DNA from 3 places in the Paenarthrobacter sp. PAE-2 genome. Region 3 is predicted to be linked to each of the others. Evidence: riboswitches for the same ligand, from Rfam matches in the RefSeq annotation. Region 3 holds a riboswitch; each other region holds the start of a gene.
What was found. Region 3 has a riboswitch for S-adenosylmethionine ahead of metX (homoserine O-acetyltransferase MetX). Riboswitches for the same ligand answer to the same signal wherever they lie in the genome.
Positions count from the first base shown of each region.

Region 1: linked by a shared signal. The riboswitch ahead of OCL88_RS14110 (DUF1737 domain-containing protein) and the one ahead of metX (homoserine O-acetyltransferase MetX) in region 3 are both predicted to bind S-adenosylmethionine.
Region 2: linked by a shared signal. The riboswitch ahead of OCL88_RS08025 (aminotransferase class V-fold PLP-dependent enzyme) and the one ahead of metX (homoserine O-acetyltransferase MetX) in region 3 are both predicted to bind S-adenosylmethionine.

Region 1 covers NZ_JAPDNV010000022.1:46,772-53,979, reverse strand. Annotated here, with positions in the region: gene OCL88_RS14120 (aromatic amino acid ammonia-lyase) at 1-717, opposite strand, end outside; gene OCL88_RS14115 (NtaA/DmoA family FMN-dependent monooxygenase) at 720-2,048, opposite strand; SAM riboswitch class IV at 2,215-2,328, shown strand; gene OCL88_RS14110 (DUF1737 domain-containing protein) at 2,341-2,607, shown strand; gene OCL88_RS14105 (rhodanese-like domain-containing protein) at 2,604-3,014, shown strand; gene OCL88_RS14100 (O-succinylhomoserine sulfhydrylase) at 3,018-4,226, shown strand; gene OCL88_RS14095 (hypothetical protein) at 4,236-4,838, shown strand; gene OCL88_RS14090 (glutamate--cysteine ligase) at 4,859-6,070, opposite strand; gene OCL88_RS14085 (endonuclease domain-containing protein) at 6,291-7,115, shown strand.
Region 2 covers NZ_JAPDNV010000009.1:110,389-117,596, reverse strand. Annotated here, with positions in the region: gene OCL88_RS08050 (S1C family serine protease) at 1-479, shown strand, start outside; gene OCL88_RS08045 (hypothetical protein) at 525-854, opposite strand; gene OCL88_RS08040 (MFS transporter) at 924-2,390, shown strand; gene OCL88_RS08035 (metal-dependent transcriptional regulator) at 2,411-3,121, opposite strand; gene OCL88_RS08030 (class I SAM-dependent methyltransferase) at 3,148-3,942, opposite strand; gene OCL88_RS08025 (aminotransferase class V-fold PLP-dependent enzyme) at 4,061-5,470, opposite strand; SAM riboswitch class IV at 5,502-5,615, opposite strand; gene hisN (histidinol-phosphatase) at 5,796-6,608, opposite strand; gene OCL88_RS08015 (ribosome small subunit-dependent GTPase A) at 6,664-7,208, opposite strand, start outside.
Region 3 covers NZ_JAPDNV010000004.1:22,280-29,487, reverse strand. Annotated here, with positions in the region: gene OCL88_RS03250 (hypothetical protein) at 140-553, shown strand; gene metX (homoserine O-acetyltransferase MetX) at 540-1,679, opposite strand; SAM riboswitch class IV at 1,695-1,810, opposite strand; gene OCL88_RS03240 (bifunctional o-acetylhomoserine/o-acetylserine sulfhydrylase) at 1,970-3,286, opposite strand; gene OCL88_RS03235 (VOC family protein) at 3,523-4,161, shown strand; gene OCL88_RS03230 (CPBP family intramembrane glutamic endopeptidase) at 4,295-5,050, opposite strand; gene OCL88_RS03225 (DeoR/GlpR family DNA-binding transcription regulator) at 5,094-5,894, opposite strand; gene OCL88_RS03220 (class II fructose-bisphosphate aldolase) at 5,916-6,770, opposite strand; gene OCL88_RS03215 (1-phosphofructokinase family hexose kinase) at 6,752-7,208, opposite strand, start outside.

The sequences.
Region 1 (7,208 bases), on a different contig from region 3:
GTCGTACCTCGCGATGGTTTCCAGGGAGAGGGCGAGCGCGACGTCCGCAAGCCGGGCCACATGCCGCAACCTCAGCAAGGCGAGGGTGCCGGCACCTACCGAATAGGCATTCGCGCTGACGAGGGCCAAGGCCTCACCGGCGTGGAGCGTAAGGGGCTGAAGTCCGGCGTCCGCGAGGGCCTTGGCGCCGGGCACCAGGACGCCGGACGCGTCGAGCGCTTCTCCTTCACCGATCGCGACGGCGGCGACGGCGGCCAGTTGGGTGAGGTCGGAAGAGCCCACCGAACCCTCGGCCGGGATGGCGGGGTGGACGCCGCGGTTCAGGAGGTCGGCGTAGAAGCGGGCCGTTTCGGGCCGGACGCCTGAACCGCCGCGACTGAATCCGACCAGGCGGGCGAGGATCACGGCGCGTGCTTCGGCGCGGCTCAGATAGGGTCCCACCCCGCTGTTGTGGTACCTGACCACCTGCACTTGGTAGGCGAGGATGGAGCCGTCCTCAACAGCGGTATCGCGGCCGGATCCCAGGAGGGTGTTGAGGCCGTAAACCCGCTCGCCGGAGGCCGCCACTTGCTCCACGACTTCCCGTGAACGGCCGATCAACGTCAGGGCATCGTGGTTGAGTTTCACGTGGCAGGAGTCGTCCGCCGCCGCCATCGCGATGCTTTCGGCATGCACGGGCGCCGTCCCTATCAGCAGCACCTTCGACTCCGGGGACATTGTTAGAAATCCAGGAGATTCTGCCGGAAACCGCCGTTGCCGTAGCTCTTCCTCAGGAGGCCGCGGCGACGAAGTTCGGGAGTCAGCTTGTCCAGGACCCCATGCACCGTCACCGGATCGACGAACCCGGAAAACAGGAAGCCGTCTCCGCCCACGGCCTCGCCCGTCTCCTCGAGGTAGTCGGCGATCTCTCCGGCGGTCCCGATGATCGAATCACCTGCGCCGCCGCTGCGGGCCTGCAGGATCTGCCGCAGCGTGGACCCGGGAGGAGCCGCTTTGGCGAAGTGTTCCAGCGTTCCTTGGTTGCTGTTGGTGCTCAGCTCGGGGAGGGGCTGATCGAGGTCGAATTGTTTGAAGTCGATCACCGAAAGGTAGGAGATCGAGTTGAGCTGGCTGTCGATGTCGCGCTGGGTCAGCTCCCTGCGCCGTGACCGCAGTTCCTCCCCCTCCGCAGCAGACCCCACCACGGTGGGCTTGAGGACAAAAAGAACCTTGACGTCGTCGGGAATCCGCCCGGCATGTGCGGCTTCGGCACGGATGGAATCGCGGTAGGCCTTCATCCCGTCGACGCCGCGGGCCAGGGCGATGGCGACGTCGGCGTGGCCACCCGCGAACGCCTTGCCCCGGGGCGAAGCACCGGCCTGCACCAGTACGGGTTCCTCGGGAAGGGGTGCCGTATTCAGCGGACCCCGAACCTTGAAAAACTGTCCGTCGTGGTTGATGGGATGGACTTTGGTGTGGTCCGCAAACCGGCCTGCCTCCGCGTCCTCCAGCACGGCGTCCGGTTCCCAGCTCCGCCAAAGCCGCCGGACGACGTCGACGAATTCCTCCGCTTTCTCGTAACGCAGGTCGTGCTCGATCTGCTGGTCCAGTCCGTAATTCTGCGCGGCGAGGTCGCTGCCGGAGGTCACCACGTTCCAGCCGAGTTGGCCCTCGGAGAAATGCTGCAGGGTGGCAAGGAGCCTGGCCGCGGTGAAAGGCGGGTAGAAGGACGCGCTGATGGTGGGCACAATGCCGAGGTGTTCGGTCACGGACAGCAGGTACGGCACCAGTGCGAGGGGATCGTGCTTGGGAGCGAAGGACGCGTGCGCAAGCGACACTTCCGCCGTGCCGCCGTACGTGTCCGGGACGGTGAGTGAATCTTCGATGATGAACAGGTCCAGGCCCGACCGTTCAAAGGCCCTGACGGCCTCCTGGTAGAGCGCAGGCTTCTTCCAGTCGTAGCCAAGGCTGTAGCCGGGAGTCCCCCAGCCCTGGACACCGAATCCATGGCCCACGAACCATCCGAAATGCAGCATGGGCTTGAGTGTAGAACTGCTCTGTCCGCTCACCGCGACCTGATTTCATGCGAAGTTACAGGGGGTCGTATTGCGTCAATTATGCTCCCGTGACGCCGTAAATGGGCCAGTCCCGGCGGCTGGTCCGGTTACGCAACATGACGACGGCGGGACACCCGCCACATGCATCGCGGCGGCCGCGGGTGATATTTTTTTCTTGAGTAATGAGCACCAGTGCCAAGCCCTGACTTGCTGGTCGGCAACCCTCTCCCGCGGCGGGGTGCCTCAGGTGACTACTCGGCGTATTCGACACTTCGAACTGCAAGCGTGACTGAGGAGCACATTAATGCCTGAACCCACCGAAGAGAGACTTTCCTACCGATTGATCACGGGCCCGGACACCCGGGACTTCTGCGAACGGATCAGCAACGCCCTCGCTGAAGGCTATGTCCTGCATGGCAGCCCGTCGGCCACCTACAACGGCACGGACGTCATTGTGGCCCAAGCAGTGGTATTGCCTGCAGCCGTCGCCAGCGCGGATGCCGCCGTGGCCAATGCCGTGGATGAGCTGGAGAACTACGAGGACGAGGCAGCATTCGAGGGCCACGCATGAGCTACGCCGGAGACCTGACCCCGCAGGATGCCTGGGCGAAGCTGCAGGACGGTGCCATCCTGGTGGACGTCCGCACCGAGGGCGAATGGGCCCACATCGGCATCCCCGACACCAAGGCCACGGAAAACGATCCCCTGTTCATCCAGTGGAACCTTGCAGGCGGCGTCCCGAACTCCCGCTTCATCGAGGACTTGCAGCAACAGGCACCCGAGGGAGACGGCGTTGAGCTCGTGTTCCTCTGCCGGTCCGGACAGCGCTCCATTGCTGCGGCCATCGCCGCAACCCGGGCAGGTTTCACCGCCTACAACGTCCTCGAAGGCTTCGAAGGTGAACCGGACCGTTACGGCGAACGAACCGTCAACGGCTGGAAAAACCGCGGCCTGCCAACCAACCTTGGAAACGAATAAGAAGTGACATTCAACCCTGACGCCGCCGGCTGGAATGCAGACACCCAAGCCGTTCGCGGTGGCCTCGACCGTACCAATTTTCAGGAAACGGCGGAGCCCGTCTTCCTCAACTCCGGCTTCGTCTACGAGTCGGCGGCAGCTGCCGAGCGCGCCTTCACCGGGGAAGACGAACGCTTCGTCTACTCGCGCTACGGCAACCCCTCCGTTGCCACCTTCCAGGAGCGGCTGCGTCTCCTTGAAGGCACCGAAGCCTGCTTCGCGACGGCGTCGGGCATGTCCGCAGTCTTCACCGCCCTTGGTGCCTTGCTGGGCGCCGGCGACCGGGTGGTTGCCGCCCGTTCGCTCTTTGGTTCCTGCTTTGTGATCCTCAACGAGATCCTGCCTCGGTGGGGCGTGGAGACCGTGTTCGTGGACGGCCCCGACCTTGACCAGTGGCGCGCTGCCCTCTCCGAGCCCACCACCGCGGTGTTCTTCGAGTCCCCCTCCAACCCGATGCAGGAGATCGTGGACATCGCAGCCGTCAGCGAACTCGCGCACGCCGCCGGGGCAACAGTGGTGGTGGACAACGTCTTTGCCACTCCCCTGCTCCAGCGCTGCGGCGAGCTCGGCGCCGACGTCATTGTGTACTCGGGCACCAAACACATCGACGGCCAAGGCCGGGTGCTGGGCGGCGCGATCCTCGGCACCAAGGAATTCATCGATGGCCCGGTCAAGCAGCTCATGCGGCACACCGGGCCGTCATTGTCCGCGTTCAACGCGTGGGTGCTTACCAAGGGCCTGGAGACCATGGGCCTGCGGGTGAACCACAGTTCCGCCTCTGCGCTGAAGATTGCCGAATGGCTGGAAGACCAGCCCGCGATCAACTGGGTCAAATACCCCTTGCTCACGTCCCACCCGCAGTATGAGCTGGCCGCCAAACAGATGAAGGCCGGCGGTACCGTGCTGACGTTCGAGCTTTCGCCGTCGTCCGGCCGCTCCGCCAAGGAAGCCGCGTTCGCCTTGCTCGACGGGTTGCGGGTCATCGACATCTCCAACAACCTGGGCGACTCGAAGTCGCTCATTACCCATCCGGCTACCACCACCCACAGGGCCATGGGACCCGAAGGCCGTGCAGCCATCGGGCTTTCCGACGGCGTGGTCCGGTTGTCCGTTGGGCTCGAGGACGTCAACGACCTCATCCTGGATCTGGAGAAGGCCCTCAAACAGGTCTAATCTCATGCCATGAGGCATCCATACCGCCGCGCGGGGGCTGTCATTGTTGCGGGTTCGGTCGTGTGGCTGGCGGGAATTTCTCCCGTGCCCCGCGTCTATACCACCCACGATCCGGCCGAGCGTTTGAGGCTGCTTCTGCGGGGTGAGCGGGGATGGGTGACCGGCCACCACGTGGCCGCAGCCGGGACCGCGGCCGTGCCGATGGGATTCGCCGCCTTGGCACGGGCCGTGCCTGACGCCAAGGCCAAGCACTGGGTAGAGGCCTCGGCTGCCGCGCTCCTGGCCGGAGCTCCGCTGTTTGTGTACAGCCTGTCCCGGAGGGCGTCGGACCTTGAACGGTTTGCGTACCGTTGCGGCTCGAATGTTCCGTTCCTGGGCTACTCATGGCTGCACATCGCCGGCCTGGCCGCTCTTGGCACTGGCCTGCTGCGATCTCCGGCAAAACGCTGGGTGGGGCTGACGGCCAGCAGCGCTGCCGTAATTTTTGCCGGCATCCTGCTCAAGGCCAAGGACATTCCGCCGTTCGTCTTCTACGTCACGGAGGCGACTGTGGGAGGGTACTTGATGGTGTGGGATCCGGAGCCTCCCGGGGGCGATCCCGCGGTTGGCTGAGTTCCCGCAGTGCTGGGTTCCTAGGCCCGGCGGACGCGTGCCAGCACGGGGTCGGGATCCTTGATGGCACCTCCCGGTGTGCCGGAGGCGGTGACTTTGACGGCATGCCCCACCACAGCACCCAGCGCCTCTACACTGGGCGGACTGCCTGCGGGGCTTTGGCCGTCCCGTTGGCGGCTGTTGAAGCGTACCGCAGCTTCCCGTTGCTGGTGGGCGCCGTTTCCGCGCTCCAGGATGTCGGCTAATCCTGCTTTCACCAGTTCCAGTTCGTTCTGTTCCGTCAAGACAGGGGCCAGGTACTCCACCAACGCCCACACCACGCTTGTGGCCGGTTCGGGACGGAATTCGCCAAAGTCAAGAAGGTCACCGCGCAAACCCATGTTGCTGGCTTGGAAACTGGCCATGCGCAACAACGCCGTCGGCACCGAGGCGGGTTCAACACCGTCGAGCATCTCCCGGGTGGCCGTCTCCACCAAAGCCCGCACCAGCACGGCGATCAAGGCCGCATCCTCCGAACGCAGGCAGACGTCGGCAACCCGGACCTCCACTGTGGGGTGGTCCCGGGAGAGGCGGGCGTCAAAGTAGATCATGCCCTCATCCAGCAGCACGCCTGTCTCCAACAGCCGCTTGACCATGCGCCGGTATGAGGTCAGCGAACCGAACACAGCGGACGGCCCGGACGTTGGCCAGCGATTCCAGGCCTGGGTCCGGTAGCTGTCAAAGCCGGTGGCCTGTCCGCGCCAGTAGGGAGAATTGGCGCTGATGGCGGTCAGGACAGCGAGCTTGTCCCGGATGTGGTCCAGGACTACGACGCCTTCCTCAGGCGATTCCACCGAGGTGTGCACGTGGAAGCCGCACGTCAGCTGCTCGTACGCCGTGAGTCCAAAACGCTCCAGCATCTCCGCGTACCTGGGGTTGGGCGTCGTGTGCGGGGTGGAAGCGAGGGGCGAAGTGGCAAGTGCGGCTACGCGGGCCCCGTGCTTGCGGGCGGCCTGGCCTGCCATGGCCCGGCCCCGCCTGATCTGATGCAGCAACTCGTCGTAGGAATGGCAGGGCCGGGTGCGGGTCTCGATCTGTTCGAGCTTCAATTCATGGGTGAGCTCTGAACCCTCTGCTTCGGAAGTCCCGTCCTGTGGCGCTTTTCCGCTGATCAACGCATCCGCGAGGGCCAGAGGTTGACCCGTCACGGGATCGACGATGAGCAGCTCCTCCTCCACCCCGAAAGTACGCATGCTCCATTTTGCGCCCCACGATGGCCGCGGCAACAAACCCCGCCGCCATCTGGTCCGTCAAATTTTGCTGGATCATTCGCCCCTGACCGCAGGCGAAGCCCCGGAATGGCGGGGTCCCCGAGGGCCGAGGCCGGAATGATCCAGCAAATTTCTCGTCGGGCTATCCACATAAGGCCCCCGACCGCTCCTGGGCGGGCGTCGATCGTGGCTTGCTGGCTCTATGGATGCGTTTGAATTCCTCACATCGGTGGGCGGAGTCGCCAAGATCGGGCTGCTCAGGGCCAACGGGTACACCCCCGCCGATATCCGGAAGCTCGCAGGTGCTTATCAGCCCAGGCATGGTCTGTGGGCCATACCGTCGGCTGACCCTGCTGTCCTTAAAGCGGTTTCCAACAACGGCTACCTGACATGTGCAAGCGCAGCACTCAGGTACGGTCTCTGGCTCAAGACCACACCGGCAAAGCTTCACTTAGCCACCAGGCACGGCAGAGGGCACGGCTTCGTGAGGCACGGCGGTCTCCGCTTCGGTCCGGAGGCCAATCTTCCCCTTGCCTCCGTGGAAGATACAGTCCTGCATGCTTTGACGTGCCTCTGCGCCGAAGATGCCATCGCCGTAGCCCAGTCGGCCATCAAGAAGTTTGGTTTGTCGCGGGACCTGCTTCGCAGCGAGCTCCAAGCCCGGTATTTCGGCACGGCACGGCGTCGCTTGGAGATGGCAGACGGGGTCTCAGAGTCCGTGCCGGAAATCAGCGCCCGCCTTCTCTTCGAGGCAGAAGGGCTGAGATTCCGGCGACAGGTACGGATAGAAGGCGTAGGAAGGGTGGACACCCTGATCGACGAATGGCTGATTGTGGAGGTCAACGGTTACCAATTCCACAGCTCCCGTTCAGCATGGCGGAAGGACATGGCGCGGCTTAACGCTGCGCAGGCGCGTGGCTACCATCTCTTGAGCTACGCGCCTGAGCAGATCTGGAACTCGCCGGAGCACGTCATGGCGGAAATCCGGGGCTTCCTGGCCAGGGGAAGACCCCGCCATTTGGGGTGACGAACAAAAATTTGCTGGATCATTCGCACCTGACCGTTGGCGAAGCCCCGGAATGGCGGGGTCCCCGAGGGCCAAGGCCGGAATGATCCAGCA
Region 2 (7,208 bases), on a different contig from region 3:
AAGATGTGATCCAAACCGACGCAGCACTGAACCCCGGGAACTCCGGGGGAGCGCTGGCTGACACCAAGGGGCGCATTGTGGGCATCAATACCGCCGTTGCCGGGCTGGGACTTGGCCTGGCGGTTCCCATTAATAGGACAACCCAGCGGATCATCTCATCACTTCTCAAGGATGGTCGCGTCCACCGGGCCTATCTGGGGCTGGTGAGCACACCCATACCGCTCGACGCGAGCGCGGTGGTGCGCACAGGCCAGAAGGAAGGGCTGCGCGTCGTGGAAGTGATCGCCGGTTCACCGGCCGAGTTGTCCGGGTTGCAGCCGGGGGATGTGGTTCTCCAAGCGCAAGGACGGGCCGTTTCCAGTGCCGAGAGCCTGCAGAAGCTGCTCTTCGAGGAGGCGATCGGCCAGCCGTTCCCCTTGACGGTTCTGCGGGAGGGAAAACTGGTGGGGCTGGTTGCGGTTCCGTCGGAAATGGGCTGAGGCAGCCTTGGCTTCCCGGTCAGATGCCAGGACGACCGAAGGAGGTTATTGGTCTTCGGCGCGGACGTCCACGACGCCCACGAAGCGGCTGCCGATACCCTCATACTCGGTTCGTACGTCCCCGGCGAACAACTCGGGCAGCTCCCTGCTGCGGTGATGCCCGCAGTAGACGAATGAAAACTCCGGCCACCATTTCTTGGGCCTGACTGCCTCGGAGTAGTTGCAGACCGCGCAGTCCAGGTGCACCCACACCGGACGTTTGCCGGTACGGTTTGCGCGGGACTGGACCAACCATGGCGGCGGGTTGTCCTGGAGATCTCGAAGGTCCGATTCCGACAGCCGGGGCGGGATGCCGTGGCGCTGGGCCATTTCCATGGAGATATCAAGGGCCAAAGCGGCATCACGTCTGCTGATCACCACTCAACGATACGGCAAGCGTAGGCTGTGCACATGACGGCTGAAGCGGCCCTGCCACCCAGCACACCCCTGCAGCGGCGGGTCTTGGTGGTGGCGATCGTGGCATCTTTCATCGCCATCCTGGATGGCTTTGTGGTTAATCTCGCGCTGCCGGCGATCGGGCGTGAACTGGGCGGCGGCCTGGTGATCCAACAATGGGTGGTGGATGCCTACCTGCTGACCTTGGGTTCCCTCATCCTTGTTGCCGGTTCGCTGTCGGACCATTTTGGCCGGGCGAGGATCCTCGAATGGGGCCTCGCAGGGTTCGCAGTCACCTCCGTTCTGTGCGGCCTGGCATGGAACGGCGAAATGCTGGTCATCTCCCGCGCCCTGCAGGGGATTGCCGGCGCTCTCCTGGTACCAAGTTCCTTGGCGATGATCGTGACGGCGTTCTCCGGTCCGGCCCAATCCAAGGCCATCGGCCAATGGTCCGGTTGGACGAGTGCGGCGGCGATCGTTGCGCCTTTGATCGGGGGTGTCTCCGTTGACCTGCTGTCCTGGCGTGTCATCTTCTTCATCAACGTCATTCCCGCCGCGGTGATCTGGCCGATGCTGGTGCGGCTGCGAAGTTCCGATGCCGCAAGGGACAAGAGCAAGAAGATCGACTACACAGGAGCTGCCCTGGCGATGGTGGGGCTTGGCGGCCCGGTCTTTGCCTTCATTGAGCAGGGTCGCCTGGGGTGGTCGGCCCCGCAGGTTTGGCTGCCGTTGGTGGTGGGCGCCCTTGCCTTGGTGCTTTTCCTGCTCCATGAGAACAGGACCGCAGAACCCATGTTGCCGCTGCGACTGTTCGGCATCCGGAATTTCGGCTGGGGCAACCTGGCCACGCTGGCCATCTACGGTGCCATTTCCCTGGGATTCTTCGTCCTGGGCATTTACCTCCAGCAGGTGGGCGGCATGGGTGCCACGACGGCGGGGATCGCCCTGCTGCCCGGAACCGTGATCCTTATGCTGGCAGCCTCGTACTTTGGTGGCCTGGCCGGTAAGCACGGGCCCCGGTGGTTCATGACGGCGGGCCCCTTGCTGTGCGGTGCCGGGTTCCTCATGTCACTGTCCATCCAGGAACCGCTGGATTATTGGACGCAGGTCTTCCCCGGCCAAGTGGTGTTCGGCGTGGGCCTTGCCACCCTGGTTGCACCGCTGACCGCAGCCATTCTGGGTGCTGTGCCAACGGAGGAGGCAGGCATAGGATCTGCCGTCAACAACGCAGTGGCCCGCATAGCCGGCCTCATTTGTATTGCCTTCGCAGGTCTCATCGTCGGCCCCGCTTTTACCAGGGAGGGTCTCTATGCCGCTCTCTGGGTCACAGCGGGACTGTTCTTCCTGGGTGGCCTGGCCTCCGCCGTCGGAATCCGGAACGAAGTACCTCCTGCGGCGGGACAGCAGGCGGCGGCTTCGGGCAGCGAAGGCGGAAAAGCGGCCGACGACGGCGGCACGGCCCACCAGCCTGGCTGACCGCCAGGTGCCCGCTCGCGTCAGCGCGTGAGGACACAGCCTTCATGGGTACCGGTGCTCTGGACCCAGAGCGCTGAGGTTACTTCATCGGCAAGGTCGAATTCGCGCCGGGCGGAACCGCTGCCCACGCGGACCACCAAGGCCCCTCCGAAGGGCTTGCGCCCCACCACTTCCACGCGGGCATCCAGGGAAATGTCCTCGGCGGCCAAGTAGCGCAGCAAATTGGGGTTCTCATCGCTGATGCGGGTGATACGGCCGGAATGGCCCTCGTCGAGTTCGATCAGGCGGTAGGCATGCGGCAACTCCACCGATCCGTCCGACGCGGGGATCGGGTCACCATGCGGATCCCGCACGGGATGGCCGAGCTTCGCGGACATCCTTTCGATGAAGGTGTCGGAGACGGCATGCTCCAGCATCTCGGCTTCATCGTGGACTTCGTCCCAGCTATAGCCCAGTTCTTCAACGAGGTACGTCTCGATCAGCCGGTGCCGGCGCACCATGGACAGTGCCAGCCGCATGCCTTCAGGGGTCAACCGGATGGCGCTGTAGGGCTGGTGGTCCACCAGGCCTTGGTCCTTGAGCTTGCGGACCATCTCGGACACCGACGAGTTGGCAACCCCTAACCGCTGGGCAAGTTGCGAGGAAGTGATCGGCTTGTCCTGCCACTCCGTGTAGGAGTAGATGACCTTGACGTAGTCCTCAATCGAGGAGGAGGGCGTGCTGGTCTTCACGTTCCAAGCCTACCGTGGCCACCGGCTCAGGCCTTGCGGGCCCGCCAAGTGTGCGTCACGTACGGCAAGGCGAGGAGCTCACCGCGGGCATGGTCCAAGTGCTCGTAGAGGTACCACTCCAGGTTGCCCATCACTTTCTCCCGGGTGGCTTGATTGGCGCGCAGGTAGTAGCTGCGGGACTTGGTCAGTTCCATGATGTCCACGGGGGACACCTCGTCCCGCCAGCTGGTGACGTGGCTTTCAAGGTTCTCGAACTCCGTGCCCACCACTGGCCGGAACCCCGGCTTATGGACATCACCGGCATGCATGATGCGTGAAAGGCGATGAACCCAGGCCACGGAGGTGTCCAGTTGGTTCCAGATGAGGCCGAGCGTTCCGTGCGGACGGAGAATCCGGGCAATCTCGGTACTTGCCTTGAGCGGATCGCACCAGTGCCAGGCCTGGGCGACACTGACGACGTCGAAAGCTGAGTCCGCCAGTCCCGTCACTTCGGCAGTACCTTCAACGGCGTGCGCCTGCGGGCAGTTCTTCCGCAGTTGGTCCAGCATGTCGGCGGAAGGGTCGACGGCGCTGACCTGTAGGCCCCGGTCGAGCAGCAGTGTTGTGAATTTGCCTGTCCCTGCGCCAATATCGGCCGCGGTCCGCGCATTCGGGGGCAGCAGCCAATCGACGGAATCCGCCGGGTACCCGGGGCGGACCCGATCATAATGTTCGCCGCCGTCCTGGAAGCTCTGCCCCAGCTCCCGACGTCGGTGCGCCTGCAGCTTTGGGCCGCCGGCGCGTCCGGCACTTCCGGAAGAAACCGGGAGGCCGGAGGGCAGTGATCCTCCGGATTCGTTGCTTGAACGCGTGGACACGCAGGGGACTCCTTCAGCGGCAGTAGTCAGGGATACCCAAAGAATCTACCGCAGCAACGTGGCGCCAAGGCCGGGACGGCTCCTAGTCCACGGTGCAGGGAGCGGCCCCGGCGGTTCCGGGCGTATTGGGCGCCCACTCCGGGTAGCTGCGGTGATCGTTTGCGGGGACCCAACGGCCCTCGTCCACGACGTAATCCCAGCCAAGTCCGGTGGTCTTCAGTTGCCGGATGCCGGCCAGCAGCCGGGCAGCGTCCTCAAGCCGGGAGCCGACGCCGAAGCTGGCGCGCAGTGAACCTGACGGCAAGCCGAGGCGCTTCAGGAGCGGGTGGGCGCAGAAACGGCCATCGCGCAGGCCCACGCCGTGCTCGGCGGCCAGGTAGGCGGCCACCAGTCCCGCGTCGAAGCCTTCAACGGAGAAGTTGACGACGCCGATGGTGTCGCTGGAATCACTGAAGATCCGGTGGACGGTGACCCCTTCAATGGATTCCAAGCCCTCAACCAGGAAGGATCGGATTGCCACCTCGTGGTTGTGCCAGTCCTGTTGGTCCAACCCGGCCAGCACCTGGGTAGCCCGCGCCAAGGTGGCTGCCCCCAGGACGTTGGGGGAGCCGCCCTCGTGCCGGGCAGGGCCAGTTGCCCAGCTCACCGAATCCAGGCGCGCTTCACGAACGGCGCCGCCTCCGGCAAGGTGGGGGGTTCCGGCGTCGAGCCAGTCGGGACGGCCGACCACGACGCCTGCGCCGAAGGGCGCGTAGAGCTTGTGCCCCGAGAAGACGACGTAGTCCACGTCGCTCTCGGAAATATTGATGCGCCGGTGCGGGGCGAGCTGGGCTGCATCGACGACGATCCGCGCGTCGAACTCATGCGCCAACGCTGCGAGCTCTGCGATCGGCAGGATTTCGCCGGTGACGTTGGAAGCGCCGGTCACAGCGAGCAGGGATATTCCGCCCTGGCTCAACTCATCGCGCAGGTTGGCGATGGTGGCTGACAACGTAGGGGAGGCGATGACGCTGCGGTGCGGTACACCCTGCCAGGGAAGCAGGTTGGCGTGGTGCTCAATGTCGAGGTACAGGACTTCACCGGCCGGTGCGCCGTCAAGCTGGGGGAGGCATCCGGCGAGGAGGTTCAGCGAATCGGTGGTGTTGCGGGTGAAGATGACTGAATCATCCGGCCGGCCGCCAACGAAGTTCCGCACGATGTTCCGCGAGTTTTCATAGACGGATGTGCTGATTTGGGACGCGTAACCGGCGCCACGGTGCACGCTGGCGTAGTAGGGCAGAATCTCGTTCAGGTAGGCAGAGACGATGGTCAGGGCCGGGGCCGATGCGCCGTAGTCAAGGTTTGCGTACCTGACGTGGCCCCCTTGGATCAGGGGAGCCTGCAGCTCTGCTCCTGTGACGGCGGCCAGCGGTCGCGCTGCGAGGGCTTCGTGTGCCGCGTGGTCATCTCCGAAAGCGGGCAGGACGGTGGAATCGAACGTAACAGTGCTCATGGGACCTCACTCAAGAAGGACCCCTCCAAGGGATCCGCGCTTGCCGTATCCGTTCCGGACCGGCCTGGTCGTCACCCGGGGCACCCCACCGCGAATGGAGGGTTGCCGGCCAGCAAACCGGGGTTTAGCGCTGGCACTCGTGACCTGTAGAAGAGACTAGGGCACCTTCCGTGGACGATTCAAAGCGGAAGAAGTTTGTTAAGCGGTTTGTTACGGAGAGAGCCGAATCCCGTTTTGGTCGAATAATCGACGGCGTTGGCACCCTGAAGTGGGTTTGTCGCCGTCGATTATTCGCAGCAATACGGTTCGGCTGTTGCCGGGCGCGCTAAAGGAGATCGTCGATCTCCGGGTTGAGGCGCTTCAGGACCTCTGAGTGGAGGATGGAATTAGTGGCCAGCGCGTTGCCTCCGAAGGGGCCGTCTTCGCCCTCAAGCGAGGTGAACCTGCCGCCGGCCTCCGTGACGATCGGCACTAAGGCAGCCATATCATAAAGGTTTAGTTCCGGTTCGCAGGCGATGTCTACGGCACCTTCGGCCACCAGGCAGTAGGACCAGAAATCCCCGAAGGCGCGGGTCCGCCAGACGTCGTCAGTGAGCGAAAGGAATTCGTCCAGGTTTCCGCGCTCCTTCCATCCCGAAAGGCTCGAGAAGGACAGTGACGCGTCCGCCAGCGAAGAGACATTGGAGACTTTCAAACGGGTGGCCGACGCGAGGGACCGCCCTGTGTAGGCTCCCATGCCCTTGGCGGCCCACCAGCGTTTGCCGAGTGCCGGCGCGCTGACCACACCCACCACGGGCTCGTCCTCGTCAACGAGGGCGATCAAGGTTGCCCACACCGGCACCCCTCGAACAAAGTTCTTCGTCCCGTCGATGGGGTCGATAATCCAGCGCCGCGATCCATGGCCGCTGCTGCCGAACTCTTCGCCCAGCACGGCGTCGCGGGGACGCGAACGCGAGAGCTGGCCGCGGATGGCTTCCTCGGCTGCCTTGTCCGCATCGGTGACCGGCGTCAGGTCGGGTTTGGTTTCGATCTGCAGGTCCAGGGCCTTGAACCGGTCCATGGTCTGGGCGTCCACCGAATCGGCCAGGACGTGGGCCAGCCGCAGGTCATCGTTGTAACTGGAAACGGGTTGGGTCATGCCACCAAACTATCGCGAAACAATCCCTGCACCCGGGAAGTGGTGCTTTCCCGTCTCAGTTGACGGTGCCGAGTTCCTTGGTTTCCTTCGCCTCCAGGCGCGGGTCCGCTCCGAGGAGCCGGCGCAGGGACGCCAGCCGTGCGGCGCCGGAAGGTCCGGCGTGTCCTTCGTTGACCCAGGCGTCCAGTCCGCAGTTGACGGCGTTGGCGTCGTGTTTGCAGCCCCGTTCGCAGTCTTCGGTGCCGGGCTCGAGGTCCGGGAAGGAGTGCAGGATCCGATCCGGGTCGACGTGGGCCAATCCGAAGGAACGGATACCGGGAGTATCGATGATCCAGCTGCCCGAAGGAGCGTCGGCCAGCTTGAGGGCCAGTGCGGACGATGAAGTATGCCGGCCGCGGCCCGTCACGGCGTTGACTCCGCCGGTTGCCCGTTCCGCGCCCGTCAGCGCATTGACCATGGTGGATTTGCCGACGCCGGAGTGCCCCAGCATGACGGTCACTTTTCCGTCGAGGTGGTCCCGCAGGCGGGACACCGCTTCACTGTCGAGCCGGGCGGACAAGCCGTCGTCCGAGCGGGCATCGATGCCGGATGCCTGTGAAT
Region 3 (7,208 bases):
TACTCACGTCGGCAAAGTAGTTCTCTTTTTGGTTTGTGCTGGCGCTCCCCAACCTGGAGGTTTGATGGTTGGGCTGCCGCGGCGGCGAAGCCCTGAGGCGACGGGGCTAAGCTGGGATAGGACCTAGGAGGGCTCCACTGTGAACAATCTGATCTTCTGGATCATCGTCTGCTCATGGGTGATTCCAGTTGGAATCCGCATGTACAACCGGTCCAAGGCGCGCCGAATCCATAACGACGGCTTCCGCGGCTACCCACCGCAGAACCTGCCCGGGCCAGGCTACCCACCGCAGAACTACCCCGGCCAGGCCTATCCCCCGCAGAACTACCCCGGGTATCCGACGGGACCAGCCGACATCCGCCCGGCTGATGCAACGCCGCCGGAGGCACCGCCGTCGGGCGCTTCACCACAGGTGCCGCCCCCGGCAAGTGGAGGCTCTGCGCCGCAGGGCTACCGGGCGCGGAAGCTCGCAGAGCTGGACGCGAAGTTCAGCAACGGCGAGATCGCCATGGAGGATTACATGAAGCAGCGCGGCGAGATCATGAACGGCTGAAGTCTTCGGCAAAGAAGGCTGCGCCCAGCTGGCCCGCGAGCTGGCCGATCTCCGTGAGGAAGCCGTCGTGCCCGATGGGGGCTTCGATGATGTGGACCGGGACGTCGCCCGGCAAGGCTTCGGCGAGTTCGTGCGACTGTGCCGGGAAGTAGAGCCGGTCGGAGTTCACGGCCGCTACAAAAAACTGTGCCGTCGCCCGGGACAACGCTTCCTTGAGCGGGCCGCGTCCCCGCCTGACATCGTGGGACATCAGGGCCTCGGTGATCGCGATGTAGCTGTTGGCATCGAAGCGGCGCACCAGCTTGGTGCCCTGGTGGTCCAGGTAACTCTCCACCTGGTAGCGCCCCCGCTCCCCCAGCACGGCGGCGGCCAGCGGTTTCTCCTGCGGCTGCGCTTCCCGGCCGAAGCGGAGGTCCAGCTCCAGCGCGGAACGGTACGTGATGTGGGCAATCCGCCGCGCCAAGGCAAGGCCGGTTTCAGGTGCCGGGCCGTGGTAGTAGTCGCCGTTGTTGAAGTTCGGATCCTGGCGGATTGCGAGCGTCTGTGCCTGCGCAAACGCGATCTGCTCCGCGGTGCTGTAGGCACCTACGGAAATCACGGCGCAGCGCTCAACCCTGTCCGGGAAGGTCACCGCCCATTCCAAGGCGCGCGCCCCGCCCATCGAGCCGCCCAGCACTGCATGCCACTGCCGGATCCCCAAGGCGTCGGCGAGCCGGGCTTCGGCCACTGTGCTGTCGCGCAGGGTCACCAGCGGGAAACGGGAGCCCCAAGGCTTGCCGTCCGGGGCTTGCGACGACGGCCCGGTGCTGCCGTAGCAGCCGCCCACGATGTTGATGGAAATGACAAAGAACCTGTTGGTGTCGATCGTTGCGCCCGGGCCAACGAGCTGCTCCCACCAGCCTTCCTCGTCCGAGGCGCCGCGTGCAACGTGCGTACTACCCGTGAGGGCGTGCTCCACGAGGACGGCGTTTGAGGCGTCGGCATTGAGCTTGCCCCAAGTCTCATAGGCCAGGACAACGTCCGGGAGAAATCCGCCGGCTTCCAGCTCCAGGGAACCCACCCGGGCGTATTTGACGGTTCCGTCCTGTTCTTCCGATGTGGGAAGGGATGTGGCAGTAATGGTCATTCCTTTGACACCTAAACCTCGCGCTTGCCCGCCGCCGTTATTGCGGCAGGCCAGGTCCTCACCCGGGGCACCCCACCGCGGAGGAGGGTTGCCGGCCAGCAAGCCGGGGCTGATCGCTGGCACTCATGACCTAACACCTAGAGTTTAGGAAGAGAACGGCCGTTCTGGCGAAGAATGTGACAGCAGTATGACGGTTCGGAGCGTTTTAGTTCACGAACGCGCACGTGACGGGGCCGCCCGGCGAAGAATCCTCAGTCCGGGCGGCCCGCCGCGACGCACGTCAGGCGTGGTCAGGCACCCTTTGCCGCGCGGAATCCTGCCTCGAGGTCGGCAATGATGTCATCGATGTGCTCGATTCCCACGGACAGGCGGACGAGGCCCGGGTTCACTCCGGCAACGGCCTGCTGTTCAGCGGTCAGCTGGCTGTGGGTGGTCGACGCCGGGTGGATGACCAGGGAACGGACATCACCGATGTTCGCCACATGGGAGTGCAGTTCCAAGGCATCGACGAAGCGCTTGCCGGCTTCGACGCCACCCTTGATGGTGAAGGCAACAACGGCTCCCGTGCCGCGGGGACCGTACTTGCGGCCACGGTCGTACCAGGGGCTTGACGGCAGGCCCGCATAGGCGACCGCTTCGACGTCGTCACGGGCTTCAAGCCATTCGGCCACCTTGGTGGCGTTGGCCACGTGACGCTCCACCCGCAGGCTCAAGGTTTCCAGGCCTTGGGCAATGAGGAAGGCGTTGAACGGCGATACTGCGGAACCAAGGTCGCGCAGCAACTGGACGCGGGCCTTCAGGATGTAGGAAAGGTTGGCGCCGAGGGCGCCGTCCTTGCCGAGGTCCCGGGCGTAGACCAGGCCGTTGTAGCTGGGGTCGGGGGTGTTGAAGTTCGGGAAGCGCTCCGGGTCCTGGCTGAAGTCGAAGTTTCCGGAATCCACGATTACCCCGGCAATGGCAGCACCATGACCACCCAGGTACTTGGTGGCCGAGTGGACCACAATGTCCGCACCCCACTCGATGGGACGGATCAGGTAAGGCGTGGAAAGCGTGTTGTCCACGATCAGCGGGACACCCGCTTCATGGGCAACCGCGGCGACGCCTTCGATGTCCAGCACGTCCTGGCGGGGGTTGGATACAACTTCGCCGAAGAACAGCTTGGTGTTGGGCTGCACGGCGTTGCGCCACTGCTCCAGGTTGTCCGGATCCTCGACGAAGGTCACGGAAATACCGAACTTCTTCAGGGTGTGCGCCAGGAGGTTGTAGGTTCCGCCGTACAGGCTGGGGCTGGCCACCACGTGGTCACCGGCCTCGGCGATGTTCAGGATCGCGAAGGTCTCCGCCGCCTGGCCCGAGCTGAGCAGCAGGGCCCCGAGCCCGCCCTCAAGGCTGGCAATGCGCTGTTCCACTGCGTCCTGGGTGGGGTTGCCAATGCGGGTGTAGATGGGAGCCAGTTCCGCCAGCGCGAACCGGTTGGCGGCACTCTCCGCGCTGGGGAACACGAAGGAAGTGGTCTGGTAAATCGGCAGCGAGCGTGCACCGGTTGCAGCATCCGGCTCCTGGCCGGCGTGGATCTGGCGGGTTTCGAAAGACCATCCCTGGGACATGACGTGGCTCCTCTTCGTAGCGCATGGGTTTAGTAACGGGGAGTGCTTGGAACTGCGGCCAGTCTAGGAAGCCGGCACGGAATTACCCACCTTTATGACGAAGACAGTATTTTTCGGTCTTTCCGCGACGGGACAGTGCCGGGGTCGGTGCCCGGCCTCAGGGCACGCCGTAACATCCCACCTTAGTTAGGCAAGACTTAGCTGAGACCCGAATCACAAAGTGCCAAGATGAAGCCATGCGCATGGATCACGTCTCTTACGCTTGTGAAAAAGATGGCCTCCTGGCCACTACCGAACGAATTTCCGCAGCACTGGGAGTGGACGCAGTCCGGGGCGGAGTGCACCCCCGCTTCGGCACCCGGAACATGATCATTCCCCTGGCGGACAGCAAATACCTTGAAGTCGTGGAGGTCCTGGACCACCCCGCTTCGGATAAGGCACCCTTTGGCCAGGCAGTCCGGGCACGCTCGGCAGCCGGCGGTGGATGGATGGGCTGGTGCGTCGCCGTTGACGACCTTGCCCCGTTCGAAGCACGCCTCGGCCGCTCCGCAGTCCCGGGCAACCGCAAGTTCCCGGACGGCCGCGAACTGGTGTGGCAGCAGATCGGCATCCTCGGCTTGATCGCCGACCCCCAGGTGCCGTACATGCTCAAGTGGGAAGGCGACCCCTCCCTGCACCCGTCCAAGGTCTACGAGAGCGACGTCAAGATGTCCAGCCTCACCATTGCCGGTTCCGCAGAGCGCGTGACCGAGTGGTTGGGTGAACCCGTGGAGAAGCCGCTCGAGGACGTCGCCGTCCAGTGGATGGCACCGCACGGAACCCCCGGCATCATGTCCGTCACTTTCGAAACCGCCGCAGGAGCCGTCACCATCTGACGCTGTTCCACACAATACTTCGGCCGCCATCAGCGGGTGCCAATGACGTCACCCACCGATGGCGGCCGAATACCTTTAAGGGGCGGGTCCGGGCTTCCAGGCCCACAGGCCTCCCGGTCCTACGCCTACCCGGTCAGCCCAGCCCTACGGCCTTCCCGAAGAGGCTGAAGCCCACGAATGCCACAATGTCCAGCAGCGCGTGGGCTATCACCAGCGGCATCACGCGCTTGGTCTTGGTATAAAGCCACGCGAACACCAGGCCCATGACGACGTTGCCGATGAACGGACCGAACCCTTGGTAGAGGTGGTAGCTGCCCCGCAGCAACGCGCTGACCACGATTGCCGCGGCTGTGCTCCACCCGAACTTGCCGAAACGGTCCAGCAGGTAGCCCACCACAATGACTTCTTCGACGATCCCGTGGCGGATGGCGGAGAGCACCAGCACGGGCACGGTCCACCAGTACGTGTCCAAGCCGCTGGGAATGATTGCCGTGGTGATGCCCAGTGCCCGGCCCGCGGCATACAGGCCCAGGGACGGAATCCCGATGGCCGCAGCCAGGCCGAGGCCTTGCAGCGCATCCTTGCCTGGCCGGGCGAAGTTGAAGCCAAGACGGGCAAATGCTGATCCTCCCGAGGCATGGAGGGACAGGAAGTAGAAAACCAGGACCACCGGCACCAGGGCGAACAGGATGTCCAGCAATTGGTAGGTGAGGTCGAAGTACTCGCGCGTGCTTTGGGACCTGTTGAGCGTCGAGGTTGCCTCCGACAACGGCGCCCTGGTCATCTTGTCCAGGAGCTGGACCACCGAATACACGGCAGACTGGCCCAGCGAAAGACCCAGGACAATGAGTACTTCGGCGCGCAGGCGGCGTCGTGAGGCTAGGAGCATGTTCCTATCTTGCCTTCAGATCCTGTTGCTTCCCCGGGAGCGGTCAGTCCGCAAGGTGCGTGGCGGCGACGATGACCTCGGTTCCCTTGGCTTCAAACGCCGCGCGGTCTGCGGGCTTGATCCCGGAGTCCGTAATGAGGTGCCGGAACTCGTAGCCGGCCATCGCGGCAAAGGCCCGGTGCCCCACCTTGGAGGAGTCAGCGAGCACGTAGGACTCTGTGGCCCTCCCCGCCATGACCGTATTCACCATGGCTTCGCCCTCGTCGGTGATGGTGGGTCCCAGCTCCGGGTCCACGCCGTTGACGCCGATGAACGCGATGTCCAAGGCCACTTTCTGCATGATGACATCCGTGTAAGGTCCCACGAGTTCATAGGAACGCGGATTGAGGATCCCGCCGGTCACCATGATCTTGATGTGGGGACGCACTGCCAGTTGCGCGGCGATGTTGATGGCGTTGGTGACCACCGTGAGGGTGGGCCGGTTGGAGGGGGCGTTGAGGTCCTCCCTGGTGGAGAGGATCTGGGCCAAGGCCGTGTTGGTTGTTCCCCCGCTGAGCCCGATGACGGCGCCGGGCCCGATCAGCTCGGAGGCCGCCTGGGCGATCGCCTGCTTGGCCTCGGCGTGGTCGTCACGGTTGTAACGGCCCGGAAGGTCATAGGCAACAGAGCCCGTGGTCGCCCCGCCCCTGGTCCGGCTCAGCAGGCGCTGCTTGGCCAGGCTGTCCAGGTCCCGTCGCGCCGTTGCCGGCGACACCCCGAGCCGGGTCACGATGTCCTCGACCTCGATCCGGCCGGACTCGGCCAGAAGGTCCAGGATGGCGGTCAACCGGTCGGTGCGGGTCATGACTAGCCTTTCACGGTCCGGCTATTTCGCCTTGGCGAACAGCGTGAGCATACGAGCAGATTCCAACACCAAGGCGTCCCGCCCTGCCTTGATGTACTTTCGGGAATCCACCACTGCTGGGTTGGCATCGAGGTACTCACGGACGGCGCGGGTAAAGAACCCGTTCAAATGTGTGGATACGTTGATCTTAGTCATACCAGCGGCAATAGCCGCTACGAGCATCTCGTCTGTGACGCCGGAGGAGCCATGCAATACCAAAGGCTTCCCGACGGCGGACTTCAGTTTGGTGATCAGGTCCAAGTCAAGGACGGCGCGGCGTTCGGTCATGGCATGTGAGGACCCCACCGCTACGGCCAAGGCGTCGACGCCGGTCGCGGTCACGAACGCTTCGGCCTCGGCGGGGTCGGTGCGGACCCCCGGGGCGTGCGCGCCGTCCTTGCCTCCTACCTCGCCCAGCTCTGCCTCTACGTAGACCCCGTGTTGGTGCGCGTAGGCGGCCACGCGCCTGGTGACTTCCACGTTCCAGTCGAAAGGGAGATGGGCGCCGTCGAACATTACCGAACCGAACCCTAGATCCACCGCTTCCAGCGCCAGGTCCTCGGATTCAGCGTGGTCGAGGTGGACCGCAACGGGAACCGCGGCAGTCCGGGCAATGGCAAGTGCTGCCTGGCCGATTGCTTCGAGCCCGCCGTGGTACTTGGCGCAGTTCTCTGAAATCTGCAGGATGAGCGGCACCCCCGCTGCCTCCGCGCCTCCCACCAGCCCCTCGGCCGTCTCCACGTGGATGACGTTGAAGGCGCCTTGGCCGGTTCCTGTGGCGGTGGCCCTGTCCATGAGTTCCCGGGTGTTGACCAGGGTCACGGGACCTCCTTCCATGTCACGATCAGTTGGTCTTGGAGTTCCTGGTACCGCGGCGAGATTTCGCCTGCGGCGGGCATGAGCACGGCCGCTGCGGACCACGCGGTGGCCCGGCGGAGGATTTCCCGCGGTTCGGTGATGCCTTCGGCGAGCGCGACGGCGGCAGCAGCCACACCGGCGTCGCCCGCCCCTGTGGGGTTGCCGCTGAGCGCCTCCGGCAGGCGGGCGCTCCAGTATCCGCCCGGGGCGGCGTGGTCGAAGGCGAGCATGCCGTCCGCGCCGGCGCTGACGAGGACCGTGCGGGCACCCATGTCGATCAGGGCGAGGGCGGCAGCTGCGAGGCTGGGCTCCCCTGTCGCTTCGGCAAGTTCATGATGGTTGGGCTTAAGGATGTCGGCGCCGGCTTTCGCCGCGGCGATGATGCCGGGACCGGAGGTGTCGATGATTGCCGGGATG